Regions from separate parts of the Rummeliibacillus sp. GQ308 genome, predicted to be linked through region 4. Evidence: riboswitches for the same ligand, from Rfam matches in the RefSeq annotation. Region 4 holds a riboswitch; each other region holds the start of a gene.
What was found. A riboswitch is a leader RNA that binds a small molecule or an ion and turns the genes downstream of it on or off. The one in region 4 is predicted to bind S-adenosylmethionine.
Positions count from the first base shown of each region.

Region 1: it holds a riboswitch for S-adenosylmethionine, as region 4 does, so the genes downstream of both, AC6CHJ_RS07300 (methionine ABC transporter ATP-binding protein) here and AC6CHJ_RS12075 (methionine ABC transporter ATP-binding protein) in region 4, are expected to answer to the same signal.
Region 2: it holds a riboswitch for S-adenosylmethionine, as region 4 does, so the genes downstream of both, metK (methionine adenosyltransferase) here and AC6CHJ_RS12075 (methionine ABC transporter ATP-binding protein) in region 4, are expected to answer to the same signal.
Region 3: it holds a riboswitch for S-adenosylmethionine, as region 4 does, so the genes downstream of both, metK (methionine adenosyltransferase) here and AC6CHJ_RS12075 (methionine ABC transporter ATP-binding protein) in region 4, are expected to answer to the same signal.

Region 1 is NZ_JCAXDQ010000001.1:1,474,378-1,478,455, forward strand. Features, by position in the region: gene AC6CHJ_RS07290 (PA2928 family protein) at 1-1,189, shown strand, start outside; gene AC6CHJ_RS07295 (hypothetical protein) at 1,321-1,581, opposite strand; SAM riboswitch class I at 1,823-1,923, shown strand; SAM riboswitch class I at 2,067-2,169, shown strand; gene AC6CHJ_RS07300 (methionine ABC transporter ATP-binding protein) at 2,266-3,297, shown strand; gene AC6CHJ_RS07305 (methionine ABC transporter permease) at 3,287-3,937, shown strand; gene AC6CHJ_RS07310 (MetQ/NlpA family ABC transporter substrate-binding protein) at 3,956-4,078, shown strand, end outside.
Region 2 is NZ_JCAXDQ010000001.1:2,182,448-2,186,525, reverse strand. Features, by position in the region: gene AC6CHJ_RS10945 (alpha/beta hydrolase family protein) at 1-205, shown strand, start outside; gene AC6CHJ_RS10940 (hypothetical protein) at 223-678, shown strand; gene pckA (phosphoenolpyruvate carboxykinase (ATP)) at 772-2,358, opposite strand; SAM riboswitch class I at 2,637-2,754, shown strand; gene metK (methionine adenosyltransferase) at 3,002-4,078, shown strand, end outside.
Region 3 is NZ_JCAXDQ010000001.1:1,438,815-1,442,892, reverse strand. Features, by position in the region: gene AC6CHJ_RS07125 (aminotransferase class I/II-fold pyridoxal phosphate-dependent enzyme) at 1-385, opposite strand, end outside; gene metK (methionine adenosyltransferase) at 385-1,572, opposite strand; SAM riboswitch class I at 1,665-1,785, opposite strand; gene AC6CHJ_RS07115 (heavy metal translocating P-type ATPase) at 1,961-4,078, opposite strand, start outside.
Region 4 is NZ_JCAXDQ010000002.1:179,702-183,779, reverse strand. Features, by position in the region: gene AC6CHJ_RS12085 (MetQ/NlpA family ABC transporter substrate-binding protein) at 1-184, opposite strand, end outside; gene AC6CHJ_RS12080 (methionine ABC transporter permease) at 236-904, opposite strand; gene AC6CHJ_RS12075 (methionine ABC transporter ATP-binding protein) at 894-1,919, opposite strand; SAM riboswitch class I at 2,009-2,114, opposite strand; gene AC6CHJ_RS12070 (thioredoxin family protein) at 2,171-2,479, opposite strand; gene AC6CHJ_RS12065 (toprim domain-containing protein) at 2,494-2,835, opposite strand; gene gcvH (glycine cleavage system protein GcvH) at 2,924-3,307, opposite strand; gene AC6CHJ_RS12055 (arsenate reductase family protein) at 3,386-3,742, opposite strand; gene AC6CHJ_RS12050 (acyl-CoA dehydrogenase FadE) at 3,862-4,078, opposite strand, start outside.

The sequences.
Region 1 (4,078 bases), on a different contig from region 4:
GAAGAAGAGAAACGAAGAAACTGAGCCTTTTTCAATAATTAAGATTTTTAAAAAATTAATTATTGTACTGTTCTTTAATTTTCTACTTGGTTCGGCCTTACTCAAGTTCCTGCAGCCAAATTATCTAGCCAATTGGATACCAACAGGTTGGCGGTCTGATTACATTCTGTTAACAGTGATTGCTGCCTTAGTTATCCTATCATTATTTATTTTTATACCTCGCCAAATTTATCAATTGAAGAAAAAAGAACAATCCCTAGGTAAAATGTTCTTGAAATTCAGCTCGTTTTTAATAACGGTGTTTTTCGTTTTTTCATGCCTGTTATGGGGGTTTAATGGACTTTTCGCACCCAAAAGAATTGAACTAGAATCACCTGTTGTACTCTTCGATTTAAAAGAAAAGCCAATATCCGTCGTTAAAATAAGTAAAACTACACCCAATGGAACAGAAAATGGAATAACCACCAACTTCAAAGGCTTCTTAATGAGTGCTATTGATCTTCATACTGGTAAAAAGCTGTGGAGTAGGATCTCTACTTGGCAAGAATACTTAGTAGGAGAGACTAGCGAGGGACTGTTGGTGTTAAATAATAAAAAGAAAACCCTTTATTTTATAGATCCAAAAACAGGGAAAAAGCAAGCAGACGAAAAAGACTTTCTGAATAAATTCCCTGTATTAGAAGATAATTTAAGCTACATGTATACTGACTATTCTATTAAAGGTCTAAATAAAGTCTATCTTTACGGCTTAGATGGTCGTTATTTTAAGTTAAATTTAGCTACGAACGAAATAAAAGAAGATCCGAGTTATGCTGATAAAATACGTACTTTACCAGTAGGATGGGATGAGAGTGTAGCAGGTGTTGAAAAACGAAGCGAGAAAATAAAAAAACTTTACCCCGAGCTAATGGGCGTAAGGCTAGTTGAAAGTAAGCCTGTTGAAAAGCAGCTCATTGTTTATCAGAAAAAGCGCAACGATAATCGGCAGACCTTAGCCTTGCTTGATCTTACAAAACGAGACTTGATTTGGGAGCAACTTTTAGATGCTCCACTTGAAAATGCCACCACTTCATTAGAAGTATTCGCTGACACAAAGTTTGTCTATGCTTGGACGGGACGTTATCAATATAAAATCAACAAAGAAACAGGGAAAGTAGTGTATCAGTATGATTATAAGCTTGGAAAATAATTAATAAACGAAACTACTAAAGTCTCTTTCTTGTACTTTGTTTACTATAAACTATCTATAAAAGCCGATGAAATTCTACTTAGCTGTAAAATTTCATCGGCTTTTAAATTGGAAAGAGTATTTTTCCTCTTTTATTTGTAAATTTCATATCCACTAGTAATCAAAAAAGAAAATAAACATAAACCTAAACAACCCAATGCAACACCCATAAAAATAAATGTTACTGGAAAATTTTTATTCATTGATCGGAAGAAATTAAATAAGGTAATGACTAAACAAATGATAAAGAAAGAAGTCCAATAAGGTAGCAAGGTACGAGTAGGACCTAAAATAAAAAAGTTAAGAAGAAATACAAAGCTTACAAGCAAAAAAACAGTCAGTATTTTTTTCATAGAATTACTCCTTTGTAAAATATGGGTAATAACATTTTATCAAAATTTTCTAAAATATATAATGTTTATTAGATAAATAATCATTGAAAATAGATAAAAATAATAAATATATAAACCTCGTTAATCTATGTTAATAATAAAAGAAACAGCAATAAGAAAAATAAAAATCTTTTAAAATATTATTTTATATTGACAATTCAAAAATGACCATGTATAGTAAAAATCAATCAAATAATCATTTTTCTTATCCAGAGAAGCGGAGGGACTGGCCCTGTGAAGCTTCGGCAACGGACATATGCACCGTGCCAATTCCAGCAAGCGATTAAGCTTGGAAGATAAGAACACGTATTTGTACATATGAAGCCATATGTCTTTGTGTCCTTCTTCTTCCATGGAGAAGGATTTTTTTATGGCAAAATTAATTTGAAAGGGGGAATTAAAAACACAGTTTAGCAGATGTACCACTTATACTTAATTAAATATTGCTCTTATCAAGAGAGGTGGAGGGACTGGCCCTTTGAAACCTCGGCAGCGGACATTTTTGCACCGTGCCAATTCCAGCAAGCGATTAAGCTTGGAAGATAAGAAGACGTTACCGTACATATGAAGTCATATGTCTTACTGTCCTTCTTCTTCCATGGAGAAGGACTTTTTTGTTGAAAAAATCGGAAGGAGATTGAACGGATGATAGAATTCCAAAATGTTTCTAAAGTGTATAACAGCGGAGGAAAGGAGATACGTGCATTAAATTCGATTAATTTAAAAGTTAATAAAGGTGAAATATTTGGCGTAGTCGGCTTCAGTGGTGCAGGAAAAAGCTCCTTAATTCGTTGTGTAAATTCACTAGAAAAACCTACTTCCGGAAAAGTCATAGTAGACGGTCATGACTTAACAACCATTAGCAAAAAGCGAATTCGCGAAGTAAAGAAAAGCATTGGTATGGTATTTCAACACTTTAATTTGCTCAATTCCAAAACAGTATATGCAAATGTAGCGATGCCGCTCATTTTAAGTAAAGTTCCTAAGGATCAAATCAAACAAAGGGTTTCAGAATTACTTGAATTCGTTGGTTTAGGTGACAAAGCTCAAGTCTATCCTGATCAACTATCCGGCGGCCAGAAACAACGCGTAGGCATAGCGCGCGCTTTAGCAACACAGCCTTCAATTCTACTTTGTGATGAAGCGACCTCTGCTCTAGATCCACAGACAACTGGTTCCATATTGGAACTCTTGAAGAAGATTAACAAAGAGTATGGGATTACGATTTTAATGATCACGCATGAAATGGCTGTCATTCGAGAAATATGCGACAGAGTGGCAGTGATGGAAGCGGGGAAAGTGATAGAAGAAGGAACAGTATTTGATATCTTTTCCGCGCCGAAAACTAACACTGCTCAAAACTTTGTTAGTACCGTAATGCATGATCAAATTCCACCATCAATACTCAATATGATGGAACGCAAGCAAGCACTAAATCATATTTTCCATATTACGTTTGTCGGCGAGTCTACAGGAAGTCCTTTTTTATCACAGTTATCTAAAATTCTCGATGTGGAAATCAATGTGCTATTCGGCAATATTACCGAACTGCAAGGTATTCCTTTTGGCAAACTGATTGTTGAAATCCAAGGAGCCGATACGGAAGTGAAACGAGCATTATCATATATGCAAGCTCAACAAATTCTTTACAAGGAAGTGGTAGCACATGCTAGTTAATTCTGAACAAATTATTGAAGCGCTAATTCAAACTATTCAAATGGTTGGTTTTTCATTTATCTTTTCAATCATTATCGGCCTTCCGCTAGGCATCCTGTTATTTGTCACTCGTAAAGGACAGATCATTGAGAACCTTCCAGTATTCACGGTTTTAAATGCAGTGATCAATGTTTTCCGATCTGTGCCCTTTATTATTTTGCTCGTAGCCATCATCCCAGTTACCCGGCTCATTGTCGGAACATCTATTGGAACATCTGCAGCTATTGTTCCACTAGTCTTCTACGCAGGCCCTTACATTGCTCGATTAGTTGAAAGCTCGCTACTAGAGGTTGATAAAGGTGTTTTAGAGGCGGCAGATGCTATGGGGGCTACTCCATTTCAGACAATTTTCAGGTTTTTACTGCCTGAGGCTCTTAGTTCACTTATTGTGAATTTTACCATCGCGACAATTGGTCTGATTGGAGCATCGGCTATGGCAGGAACCGTAGGCGGCGGTGGTATTGGCGACTTAGCCATAACGTTCGGCTATCAACGTTTTGATACGACCACCATGCTAATTACCGTAGCTATACTAATTGTTTTGGTTCAGGGGCTACAGTCATTTGGCAACATTTTATCGAAAAAAATAAGAAGAGGTTAATCTAAGGAGGCAATTAAAATGAAAAAATGTTTACTATCCATTCTGGTGCTGTCACTAGTTATTTTTACGGGAGCCTGTTCAAGCGAATCCAGCGGTAAGGAGGCAGATGGAAAATCAAAAACATATAAAATCGGCATTACG
Region 2 (4,078 bases), on a different contig from region 4:
AGAAATTAATGCTTCTGTCTTAATTATTCATGGGATGAAAGATGACAATGTGAGTTTTAAGCATGCTGAACTACTTGAAGAGCGCTTAAAGGAATTAAATAAAAGAGTTGAAACCTGGTATTATCCCGAATTCACTCATTACTTCCCTGGTGTAGCCAATCGCAATGTCCTCCGAGGGGCATGCCAATGGATGAAACTACAATAAAATAAGTAGGTGAAAAGATGGGTTATCTTAAAGCGACAAATGATGTAAGGCATAAAAGTGATACCTTGCCGTTTAAAAAACGCTATCCTTTCTGGCAGGAATTATGGGAGGCTTATTCTGGACCCTATAATGAGCTGCAGGTGCAAAATTGGAAGGAAGAAAGCAAGGCAATTCAAGAACTGGAACAATTCAGTTTTAGTTCACAGGATGAAGGCTTAGTAAAAATTCAGCGTGTCACCTTAAATGATAAAATAAGAGATTATTTTATTCACCACTCAGCCGATTCAAAAGAACAGTTAAAATGGTTTTCTATTCTGTTCCATGATGATCATGGAATAGAAGGCATAGAAATAAGAAATTATGCAGAAGAGATTTTCTTTAATCAACTAACGAGAGAAGATGCCGAACCTATTCTTGAGATGTTTAAGAAATACGATACAGAAGCAGAATTTTTTCCAGATGACACAGATTAAAAAACCAAAAATCCCCGGCTAGCCTTTTGGCCTGTCGGGGATTTTTTTGCGATTTGGATTTACTTATAGGTTGTAAGCGATAAGTTGTAGCAATTAAACGATTGGCGCGCCTTTTTCAGAAATATCTTTTGAAATGACGCCGAATTTTTTAAAGTTTTCATGGAACATGCCAGCAAGTTCTTTAGCTTTTTGATCATAAGCATCTTTATCCGCCCATGCATTACGCGGATTTAAAACTTCTGTTGGCACGCCTTCGATTTGTGTAGGCATAGATAGACCAAAGAATGGATCTTGCTCTGTGAATACATTGTCTAGCTTGCCGTCGATTGCAGCGCGAACCATTGTACGAGTATAAGAAAGTTTCATACGGCTGCCTTCACCATAGCTGCCGCCAGTCCAGCCTGTATTAACTAAGAATACATTAGCTTCATGAGCATCGATTTTCTCACCCAACATTTCTGCGTATACAGAAGCATGTAGTGGGAAGAATGGAGCGCCAAAGCATGTAGAGAATACTGGTTCTGGTTCTACGACACCGCGTTCTGTTCCAGGAATTTTGGAAGTGAAGCCAGATAAGAAATGATACATCGCTTGCTCTTTCGTTAATTTACTGATTGGAGGCAATACGCCAAACGCATCAGCTGTTAAGAAAATAATTGTTTTAGGGTGACCACCAACAGATGGACTTGCAATATTTTCGATATTTTGGATTGGGTATGCAGCACGTGTATTTTGAGTTAATGTAGTATCATCATAGTCAGGTATGCGTGTTTCTGGATCGATTGTTACATTCTCAAGCACTGTGCCAAATTTGATAGCATTATAGATTTCTGGTTCTTTTTCAGCAGAAAGGTTGACTGTTTTCGCGTAGCAGCCTCCTTCTATATTGAATACTCCATTGTCTGACCAGCCGTGCTCATCATCACCAATTAATTTGCGATTGCTGTCAGCAGATAAAGTCGTTTTACCTGTACCGGATAGGCCGAAGAATAATGCTACATCGCCTGATTCACCAACATTTGCAGAGCAGTGCATAGACAGAATACCTTGTTGTGGTAATAGGTAATTCATAATGCCGAAGATTGATTTTTTCATTTCGCCAGCATATTCTGTGCCGCCGATTAAAATAATGCGTTTTTCTAGAGATACGAGAATGAATGTTTCAGAAGATGTTCCGTCTACTGCTGGATCAGCTTTAAAGGTAGGAGCAGAAACAATAGTGAAATCTGCTTCATGTTCTTCTAATTCTTCAGCTGTAGGGCGGATGAATAATTGATGTGCAAATAAATTATGCCATGCGAATTCGTTCACAACACGAATGCCAAGACGGGATGAAGGGTCAGCACCCGCAAATCCTTTGAAAACAAAAATTTCTTCTTTTTCTTTTAAATAGTCTACTACTTTCGTATATAATGAATCGAAAACTTCTGAAGAAATAGGTTGATTGATTTTACCCCAATCAATTTTGTCTTTAGAGGATTCTTCTTCTACCATAAATTTATCTTTAGGAGAACGTCCTGTATATTTGCCAGTTACTGCGCGAACAGCACCATCTACCGTTAAGATTGCTTCTCCACGTGAAGTTGCTTTTTCCACTAATTGTGGAACTGAAAGCTGTTCTAAAATATTGCGCCCTTGTAATAAATCATTCAGTTCATTCGCAATTTCTACTGAATTCATCTGTGTACGTACCATCCTTTTTATATTATTACCCTTGCTAAGTGGGTGAGTATTAATCATTTCGAGAATTAGTATAACACATTAAGCGTATTAGTCTATACTAATAACTCGTTATTTTTTAAAAGTTTTCTATATAAATTAATTCATTAATTTACTTTACGAAAACGCTTAACTACATCACACAACAAAATTCATCAAAAATCAACTTTTTTCTTTATTTTTTATCGAAAATTTGACTTTCTTGTTCAATTCGCTTACTATATGCTATAGAACGGATACTCTTATCCCGAGCTGGTGGAGGGTCAGGCCCTAAGAAACCCGGCAACCTGCATTTTATCAAGTGGTAAATGCGCTGGTGCTAATCTGATGCAAGGAATATTCCTTGAACGATAAGAGTGAAAGGTGCTTACGAAACATATCCTTTCCTCATTGTGCGAATGAGCGAAAGGTTTTTTTGTGTAAAAATTGAGGCAAATTGATTTTGTTTCATATTAATATATAGCATGTATGTAAGGGCACTTTCTATATCCTCGTGTTTAAAAAGCAGCTAAAGCTTGGCGTTTAATCCATTTAAACGGACATGGGTAATGAGTACCGTATCACTTTCGAGAGGATCTCGTTGATTTAGGAGGAAACCAACCAAATGACTAACAGAAGATTATTTACTTCAGAAAGCGTAACAGAAGGACATCCAGATAAAATTTGTGACCAAATTTCGGATGCCATTTTAGATGCCATTATTGCAAAAGACCCGAATGCGCGAGTTGCATGTGAAACAACTGTCACAACAGGCCTTGTCCTTGTTGCAGGAGAAGTGACGACCTCAACATACGTTGACATCAAAGGAATTGTAAGAGATACAGTAGCTGAAATTGGTTACACACGCGGTAAATACGGTTTCGATGCAGAAAACCTAGCAGTACTTGTAGCAATTGGCGAACAATCACCTGATATTGCACAAGGTGTAGACCAAGCACTGGAAGCTCGTGAAGGAAAAATGTCAGATGCAGATATCGAAGCAATTGGTGCAGGGGACCAAGGGTTGATGTTCGGCTATGCTTGCAATGAAACACCTGAGTTAATGCCGCTTCCAATCAGCTTAGCGCACAAATTGGCACGTCGTTTAACAGAGGTTCGCAAGACAGGTCAACTTGCATACTTGCGTCCGGATGGAAAAACACAAGTAACAATTGAGTATGATGAAAACAACCATCCAGTACGTGTGGATACAATTGTTATCTCAACTCAACATGATGAAGATGTAACATTAGAACAAATTCAACAAGATCTTAAATCAACAGTAATCAATAATGTAGTGCCAGCTGAATTACTGGATGAAAACACAAAATACTTCATTAACCCAACAGGCCGCTTTGTAATAGGTGGACCAAAAGGGGATGCAGGTCTTACAGGACGCAAAATCATCGTTGACACATACGGTGGATATGCGCGTCATGGCGGCGGTGCATTCTCAGGGAAAGATGCAACAAAAGTGGACCGATCTGGAGCATATGCAGCACGTTATGTAGCTAAAAATATTGTAGCTGCAGGCTTAGCAGAGCGCGCAGAAGTTCAATTAGCATATGCGATCGGTGTAGCTCAGCCAGTTTCTATCTCTGTAGACACATTTGGTACAGGAAAGGTCACAGAAAGCGAATTAGTAGAAGCCGTGCGTGAGACATTTGATTTGCGTCCTGCAGGCATTATTAAAATGCTTGAT
Region 3 (4,078 bases), on a different contig from region 4:
GACAGTTTCTTGGAACCAGTATATGATCCCCTGGCTTACACGCCGATAGAATCATAGCTAAGATACCAATCGATGTTCCATTGACTAAAAAATACGCCGCTTTTGCCCTAAAAGCTTCTGCTGCTAACTGTTGTGCCTCTTGAATGACTGATGACGGATGGCTTAATAAATCCAATTCTTTCATCGAATTGACATCCATTTTCATCGTAAAGTCACTAAAGACATCGTTTAATGGGCTTTTTAAAGCTCCCATTTTATGCCCCGGCACATCAAAAGGGGTTGTATTTTTCTTTGCATAGTTAACGAGCGCTTCAAACAACGGCATTCTTTCTTGGGAACAAATATCATATTTTTCGTTAAGGATTTCTTGCAGCACTTGTGCCATTAACGAGTTGCTCCTGCTAAATCGCCTGCAACGGCTTCCCTTAAAGCACTTACTTTATCAAGCTGTTCCCATGGCAAATTTAAATCATGTCGCCCAAAGTGTCCATATGCTGCTACCTGTTTGAACTGAGGATTCCGAAGATTAAGCATATTGATAATTCCTCCAGGTGTTAAATCGAATGTCTTGCGAATAGCTTGCAGTAGTTGATCTTTGTCTACGGTTTCTGTTCCGAAGGTATCAATTGCGATACTTATTGGCTCACTAACCCCTATTGCATAAGAAAGTTGGATTTCACAACGTTTGGCAAATTTAGCAGCTACAATATTTTTAGCAACATAACGAGCTGCATAAGCTGCTGAGCGGTCTACTTTTGTACAATCTTTCCCTGAAAATGCGCCGCCTCCGTGTTTTGCTGCTCCTCCATAAGTATCAACAATAATCTTACGGCCGGTAAGACCTGCATCGCCATGTGGACCTCCAATAACGAAACGTCCTGTTGGATTAATTAATGTATTTATATCTTCATTCATTCCAAATGTGCGAATTGTTTCTTGTACAATCTGTTCGTTTATATAATTCTTGAATTCAGCCATATTTACATCTTCATCATGCTGAATAGAGAGTAATATTGTTTCTATTCTTGGTTTAGTCGGATTTGTATAGTCGATCGTCACTTGAGATTTCATATCTGGGCGTGCCCATTTAAAGTCTCCAATTTTTCTTAAGAAAGAAGCTTTTTTCATCAAGGTATGAGCGATTTCAATTGCAAGCGGCATATATGTTTCTGTTTCATCCGTTGCATAACCAAACATAATCCCTTGGTCTCCTGCTCCAATCTCCTTTAGATCACTTGAAGAATCGACACCCATTGCAATATCTGGTGATTGTGTATGAACAAGTACTTGAATGTTGCAAGTATGTCCGTCAATACCGAATTGTGCATCACTGTAACCAATCTCAAGTAATGTGTCACGAGCAATTCTCTCAATATCTAATATGGCAGAAGTTGTGATTTCTCCCCCGATAATAACCATATTTGTTGTCGTAAACACTTCACATGCAACTCTTGAAAATGGATCTTGAGCTAAAGCTGCATCTAATACAGCATCCGAGATTTGGTCTGCGATTTTATCGGGATGTCCTTCTGACACCGATTCCGAAGTAAATAAAATTTTTTCAGTCAATATAATCCTCTCCTACTAAAAAATGTAAATATTAGCATACAAAAAAGCTCTCCAACCATTAGAAGGAAAGCTTCGATTAATATCAACTGCTTATCCTCTTATCGTTCACAAAACTTTGTACATTTTGTGCTCAGGTTGAGCCCCATGAACTGATAAATATCAGTTTGGTTTGCCACCGTATCTTAGACCCCTCGTCTCAACGGTTTTTAATAAGAGCAACTTTATTTTGCTAAGGCTTATAGTAATTGAATTTTTTTTGACTGTCAATCTATTTTTAAAACTTTTTTTATTTTGTTGAATTAAAAATCTACTAAAAAAGCCCTCATTAATGATAAATAAAACCCCAAAACTCTTTTAACACTTAGAGTTTTGGGGTTCTCACGATAGAAAATTAGCGGTTCGGTACTCGAAGGACACGCATGGCATTTAACACAGCTAGCAATGTAACCCCAACGTCAGAGAATACTGCTTCCCACATAGTGGCAATGCCAAAGGCACCTAATAGCAGGAATATACCTTTCACACCTAATGCAAAGAGAATATTTTGCCACACAATCACTCGTGTCCGTTTTGCAATACCTATAGCTGCTGGTATCTTAGAAGGTTCATCGGTCATTATAACGATATCTGCTGCTTCAATCGCTGCATCTGATCCTAATCCTCCCATTGCCATTCCGACATCAGCACGAGCTAATACAGGTGTATCATTGATACCATCCCCAACAAAAATTAACTTTTCTTTAGGATTTTTCTGAGCATCAATTTTTTCGATTTCTTCTACTTTGTGTTGCGGCAATAATTCAGCATGCACCTCATCAAGCCCAAGTTTCTCGCCCACAGATTTCGCTACAGATGCTGCATCACCAGTCAGCATGATGGTCTTTTTTATGCCTAGTTCTTTTAAAGAACGAACTGCTTGAACAGAATCTTCTTTTAGTTCATCTGCTATAACAATATACCCAGCATAATTACGATTTAGGGCAATATGAACAATCGTTCCAATCTCACTAGGTTCCTTGAATGCTATGTTTTCTTTGTTCATGAGTTTTGCATTTCCAGCTAAAATTTCTTTCCCATCAACTGTTACAGCAGTACCGTGGCCTGAAATTTCATTGTACTCTTGTATCTTGTCAACGCTAAATTCTTTCCCATATGCATTTCGTATTGACTGTGCGATTGGGTGATTGGAATGAGTTTCAGCAAAAGCAGCATATTCCAATAGGTCTTCTTTCGAAATATTACCAGATGGGCAAATGGTCGTGACTTCAAATACGCCTTTGGTTAAGGTACCCGTCTTGTCCAACACAACATACTTCACATTATTTAAAGCTTCTAAATAGTTGCTTCCTTTGACCAAGATACCCATCTTAGATGCTGCTCCTATTCCCCCAAAGAATCCTAATGGAATAGAAACCACCAACGCACAAGGACAAGAGATAACTAAGAATACCAGCGCCCGATAAATCCAATCTGAAAAAGTTGCGCCATTTAACAATAGCGGTGGTATGAAAGCTAATGCAGCAGCTACAATAACGACAACCGGTGTGTAATAACGAGCAAATTTCGTAATAAAATTTTCGGTTGGTGCTTTTCGGCTGCTAGCATTTTGTACGAGATCTAGTATTTTAGAAACTGTCGACTCTCCAAATACCTTTGTTACCTCTACACTCAATAGCCCACTTTTATTGATAAACCCACTTAGTACATCAGAACCAGACTGCACCTCTCTTGGAACTGATTCACCTGTTAGCGCAGATGTGTCTACCATGGAGTTTCCTTCTATGACCTTTCCATCTAATGGAACCTTTTCGCCTGGTTTAATGACAATGATATCCCCAATCTTTACTTCATCAGGCGAAACTCTTTTTATTTCATTTCCGACTTTTATGTTGGCATAGTCTGGTCTGATATCCATCAAATCCCCAATGGATTTGCGAGAACGGTTTACAGCAATGCCTTGGAATAATTCACCCACTTGGTAGAACAGCATAACAGCAACACCTTCTGGATATTGCTTGATTGCAAACGCGCCAATAGTTGCAAGAGCCATAAGAAAATGCTCATCAAATACTTGCCCACGCAAGATATTCCTAAAGGCCCTATAGATGACATCCCCACCTACGATTAAATAAGCAAGAAGAAATAGAGCTAACTCATATATACCTGAAACAGGAGTAAACATGCCAAGCGAGCCTATAACTATACCAATTCCCAGTCGAACCAACACTTTTTTTGTATTTCCAGTTTCATGATTGTGTTCATGTGAATCTTTGTCGTATTCTTCAATGACTTTCACGTGTGGTTCAATCCGGTTAATTAGCTTCACTGCTTCATTTATCACCAATTGTTCCGAAGTGGCGGATTCGGAAACTTCTATTATTAATTTTTTTGATACAAAATCTACAGAAGAACTGGTAACTCCTTCTAATTCTCCTACACTTTTTTCTATCTTTGCTGCGCAATTTGCACAATCTAGTCCATCCAAGTACAGAGTGTGGTTATGAGTATT
Region 4 (4,078 bases):
CAATCTTCAAATCAATGCCTTCTTTTTTAAGAATTGGCTTCGCTTTTTCCAAAATGATGGCATGAGGCGTATTAGATGCACCCACTACCAATTCTTTGTCTGATCCTGCTTTGTCTTTGTTTCCGCATGCTGCTAGGCTAAGTGCCAACGATGCGGTAAGAATTCCTGCTACAAGTTTCTTCATTTTTCATAACTCCCTTTCGTTTTATGTGAACGTCTGAACGGTTCAACCAAATTATCGTTTATCAAGTCTTGCTGTAATAAAGTCACCCACTATTTGGATAACAAACACGATGATTAATATAAACACCGTGGCAACGAATACGACGTCTGTACGGCTACGTTGGAAGCCATCTAAAAAGGCTAAGTCGCCAAGGCCACCTGCTCCAATGATGCCCGCCATTGCTGTATAACCGACTAATGCTACAGCTGTCACTGTAATACCAGATATCAAAGCTGGCCATGATTCTGGGATTAAGACCTTCCAGATTAATGTACTTGTTTTAGCGCCCATAGATCGGACTGCCTCAATGACCCCTTTATCAATCTCCCGGAAAGAAATCAATACCAGTCTTGCATAGAATGGAGCAGCGCCGATAATTAATGCCGGCAATGCTGCATTCGCTCCCCGAAGCGTTCCCAATAGCATTTTAGTAAACGGGATAAGGAGGATCACCAGAATAATAAATGGAATAGAGCGGAAAATATTCACGACTGATCCTGTCAGCCAATTGACTAGCTTATTTGCCCATAATTGATTGGGACTGCTCAAAAATAGGATAATCCCTAATAGAAGCCCTATGACAAAGGTGAACACAGTTGAGACTACTGTCATATAAATAGTTTCCTGTGTTGCTTCCCACATTGCTAGCCAATCCACATTTGGAAATAACTTAGTTAGCATGTTGGATCACCTCCGATTTAACGTCTTCCCCATCTAAGTATTGAATGGCTTTATTTATATTTTCTTCATTGCCTGCAATGCGAACGATCAGTGTGCCGTATGGACCGCTTTTGGTAGCGGAAATATTTCCGTGCACAATATTTACATCCACATCGAATGTGCGAATCAAATGCGAAATCACTGGCTGCTCAGCTTTCTTGCCGACAAATGTCAGCTGAATTAATTGGCTGTTTGGATCATCCAACATTTGCGAAATCGATTCTTTATGTTCTGCTGATTCTGTTACCTGAGAAACGAATTTTTTTGTAATTTCTGCTTTTGGCGATTGGAACACCTCTAGAACATTGCCTTGCTCAACGATTTGCCCAGCCTCCATCACGGCCACTCGATGACAGATTTTGCGTATAACATGCATTTCGTGTGTGATAAGCACAACTGTAATGCCCAGCTTTTCATTAATGTCTAAAAGCAAATCTAGGATAGCATCTGTTGTTTCCGGATCGAGCGCTGAGGTTGCTTCGTCACAAAGCAACACTTCTGGATTATTGGCTAATGCCCTTGCAATTCCTACGCGCTGTTTTTGCCCACCTGACAATTGGGATGGATAGGCTTTCTCTCTTCCCTTTAAGCCAACCATTTCAACTAATTCGCTTACTCGCTTTTGGCGTGCCTCTTTTCCAACGCCCGCTATTTCAAGAGGAAAGGCGATATTTTCTTCCACAGTCCGCGACCATAGCAGGTTGAAATGCTGGAATATCATGCTGATCTTCTGTCTTGCCTGTCTCAGCTCTTTTCCCTTAATGGTGGATATATCGTACCCGCTCACTTGTACGGTGCCTGAAGTCGGTTTTTCCAACCCGTTTAACAAACGAATCATTGTACTCTTACCAGCACCGCTGTAACCGATAATTCCAAATATTTCACCTTTTCTGATCGTCAAATTGGCATCTTGGACAGCTGTAAGGGATCCACTTGCTGTTTTATATTTTTTTAGTACATTCTTTAAGAGAATCATAGCCAAACCCCTTTCATCAAAAAAAATAAGGCCTTTCTGTTAAAGATAAACAGAAAGGCCTTACGTATTGTATTTATACGAAAACCGTTCTCTCATCTTCCAAAGTTTACACTTTGCGTGAATTGGCACCATATCACAAACTGTGACGGTTGCCGGGCTTCATAGGGCACTTCCCTCCACCTCTCTTAATAAGAGCAACGCAATATTTAATTAGGTTATGCTAGTTACTTTACCATGCTGAATTTTGTTCGTCAATCCTTTTTTTGAAACTTTTCAAACAAATATGACACAGACTGAAAAGCGTATATTTTGTCATGCACTTCGCCATCTTCAGCGATTAACAGGCAAGGAACACTTTCCACCTGATATTCATATGCCAGTTCTTCGGCATAATTCAAATTGATTTTGCCCATTGGGATTTGTGGGAATGTTTGTTGGATGACCTCCATCATTTTAGAGGCAACCATGCATGTACCACACATGGGCGTATAGAGATAAAAAGCGCACAATTGGCCGCTTTTTTTCGTGTTTTCCCATTCTTCAATTGACCATTCTTGCATCGATTGGATCATCCCTATTCTATAAAATAAGCAGGGTCAATTTCGAAATCTGCTGCTAATAAGACCCTTGCCAAATATTTTCTTGGAGTCGTTTCTACCTGTCTATATAAGGAGAGTGTACGCAAATGATATGCCTCTGGATACTCTTTTTTCATCAGTGCCCGCAAGCGGTCGCCTGAGTAATCTTCATCGAATAATGTGTATAAATCATATTGTTCGTAAGGGGTTAGCAACTCTTCTAGCTTGCTTGCGCTAATCGTTCCATTGGTGCATATAATTGGAATGCTTTCTGTCAATAGAGGTGCTATTTGAAGCTTATCCTGCCTTCCCTCTACTATAAGCACTTTATCAGGCAATGCCCGCACCTCCTCATTGGATAGTCAGACGATACTCTCAGTTGATATAAAAAGCGCCAACACAGAATAGTGAGGCGCTTGAATAAGATTATTCTTCGATTAATTCGCCGTATTGTTCAGCAGATAATAGCGCATCGATTTGAGATGAATCTGAAGGTTCTACAACAACCATCCATGCTTTTTCATATGGTGATTCGTTAACGAATTCAGGGCTGTCTTCTAACTCTCCATTGATTTCAACTACTTTACCTGAGATTGGCGCGTATAATTCTGAAACTGTTTTAACAGATTCAACACTACCGAATGGTTCGTCTGCTACGATTTCGTCGCCTACTTCTGGAAGTTCTACGAATACGATATCGCCAAGTTCAGATTGTGCGAACTCTGTAATGCCGATGCGTACTTTACCGTCTTCTGTTTTCACCCATTCATGCTCTTCTGAATAACGCAAACTTGCTGGAATATTACTCATTTCTACCCCTCCAAATATGTATTTATATTCATATTAATTTTGACATAATCCTTATCTAAAAACAAGCAATTCTATAAGCTACTTCCATGTATTTTCAAAATCTTCTTCTTTAAAACCTAAGGTGATTTTTTGACCATCTGTAACGATAGGTCTCTTTAGAAGCATACCGTCTGACGCAAGCAATGCAAGCTGATCTTCCTCGCTCATATCCTTTAGACGATCTTTCAGCTCAAGTTCACGATATTTCTTCCCAGAGGTGTTAAAGAACTTTTTCAGCGGCAAGCCACTAAGCTTCCAAAACGATTTAATTTCTTCCGCAGAAGGCGTACTTTCAACAATGTGACGCTCCGTAAATGGAATATTGTGATTCAGCAGCCAAGCTTTCGCTTTTTTGCAGGTTGTACAGTTAGGATATTGTATTAAATTGATTGGCATAAACATTCCTTCTTTCCTCTACAAATACTCCTACTATTGTAGAGCGACACTTATTTATACGCAAGGAATCCGGCCACATGATTAGTATGACCGGATTCCAAAGGTTTATTTACTTACGATTAGACTGTATATTTTTCAGCTGAGATTAATTTAACAGATGCATGGCGTTTTTTAGAAATCAGGTTGTAAGGTGTATAGCGAGTCAATTTGCGCAATGCAGATAATAGCATGCGTGATTCATCACCTTCCACTGATGCCAAAATAGTTTCTTTTGCTTCTTTTTCAATTTCAGCAAATGCTTCTTGGCAGAAGATTTCTGTATACAAAACTTTTTGT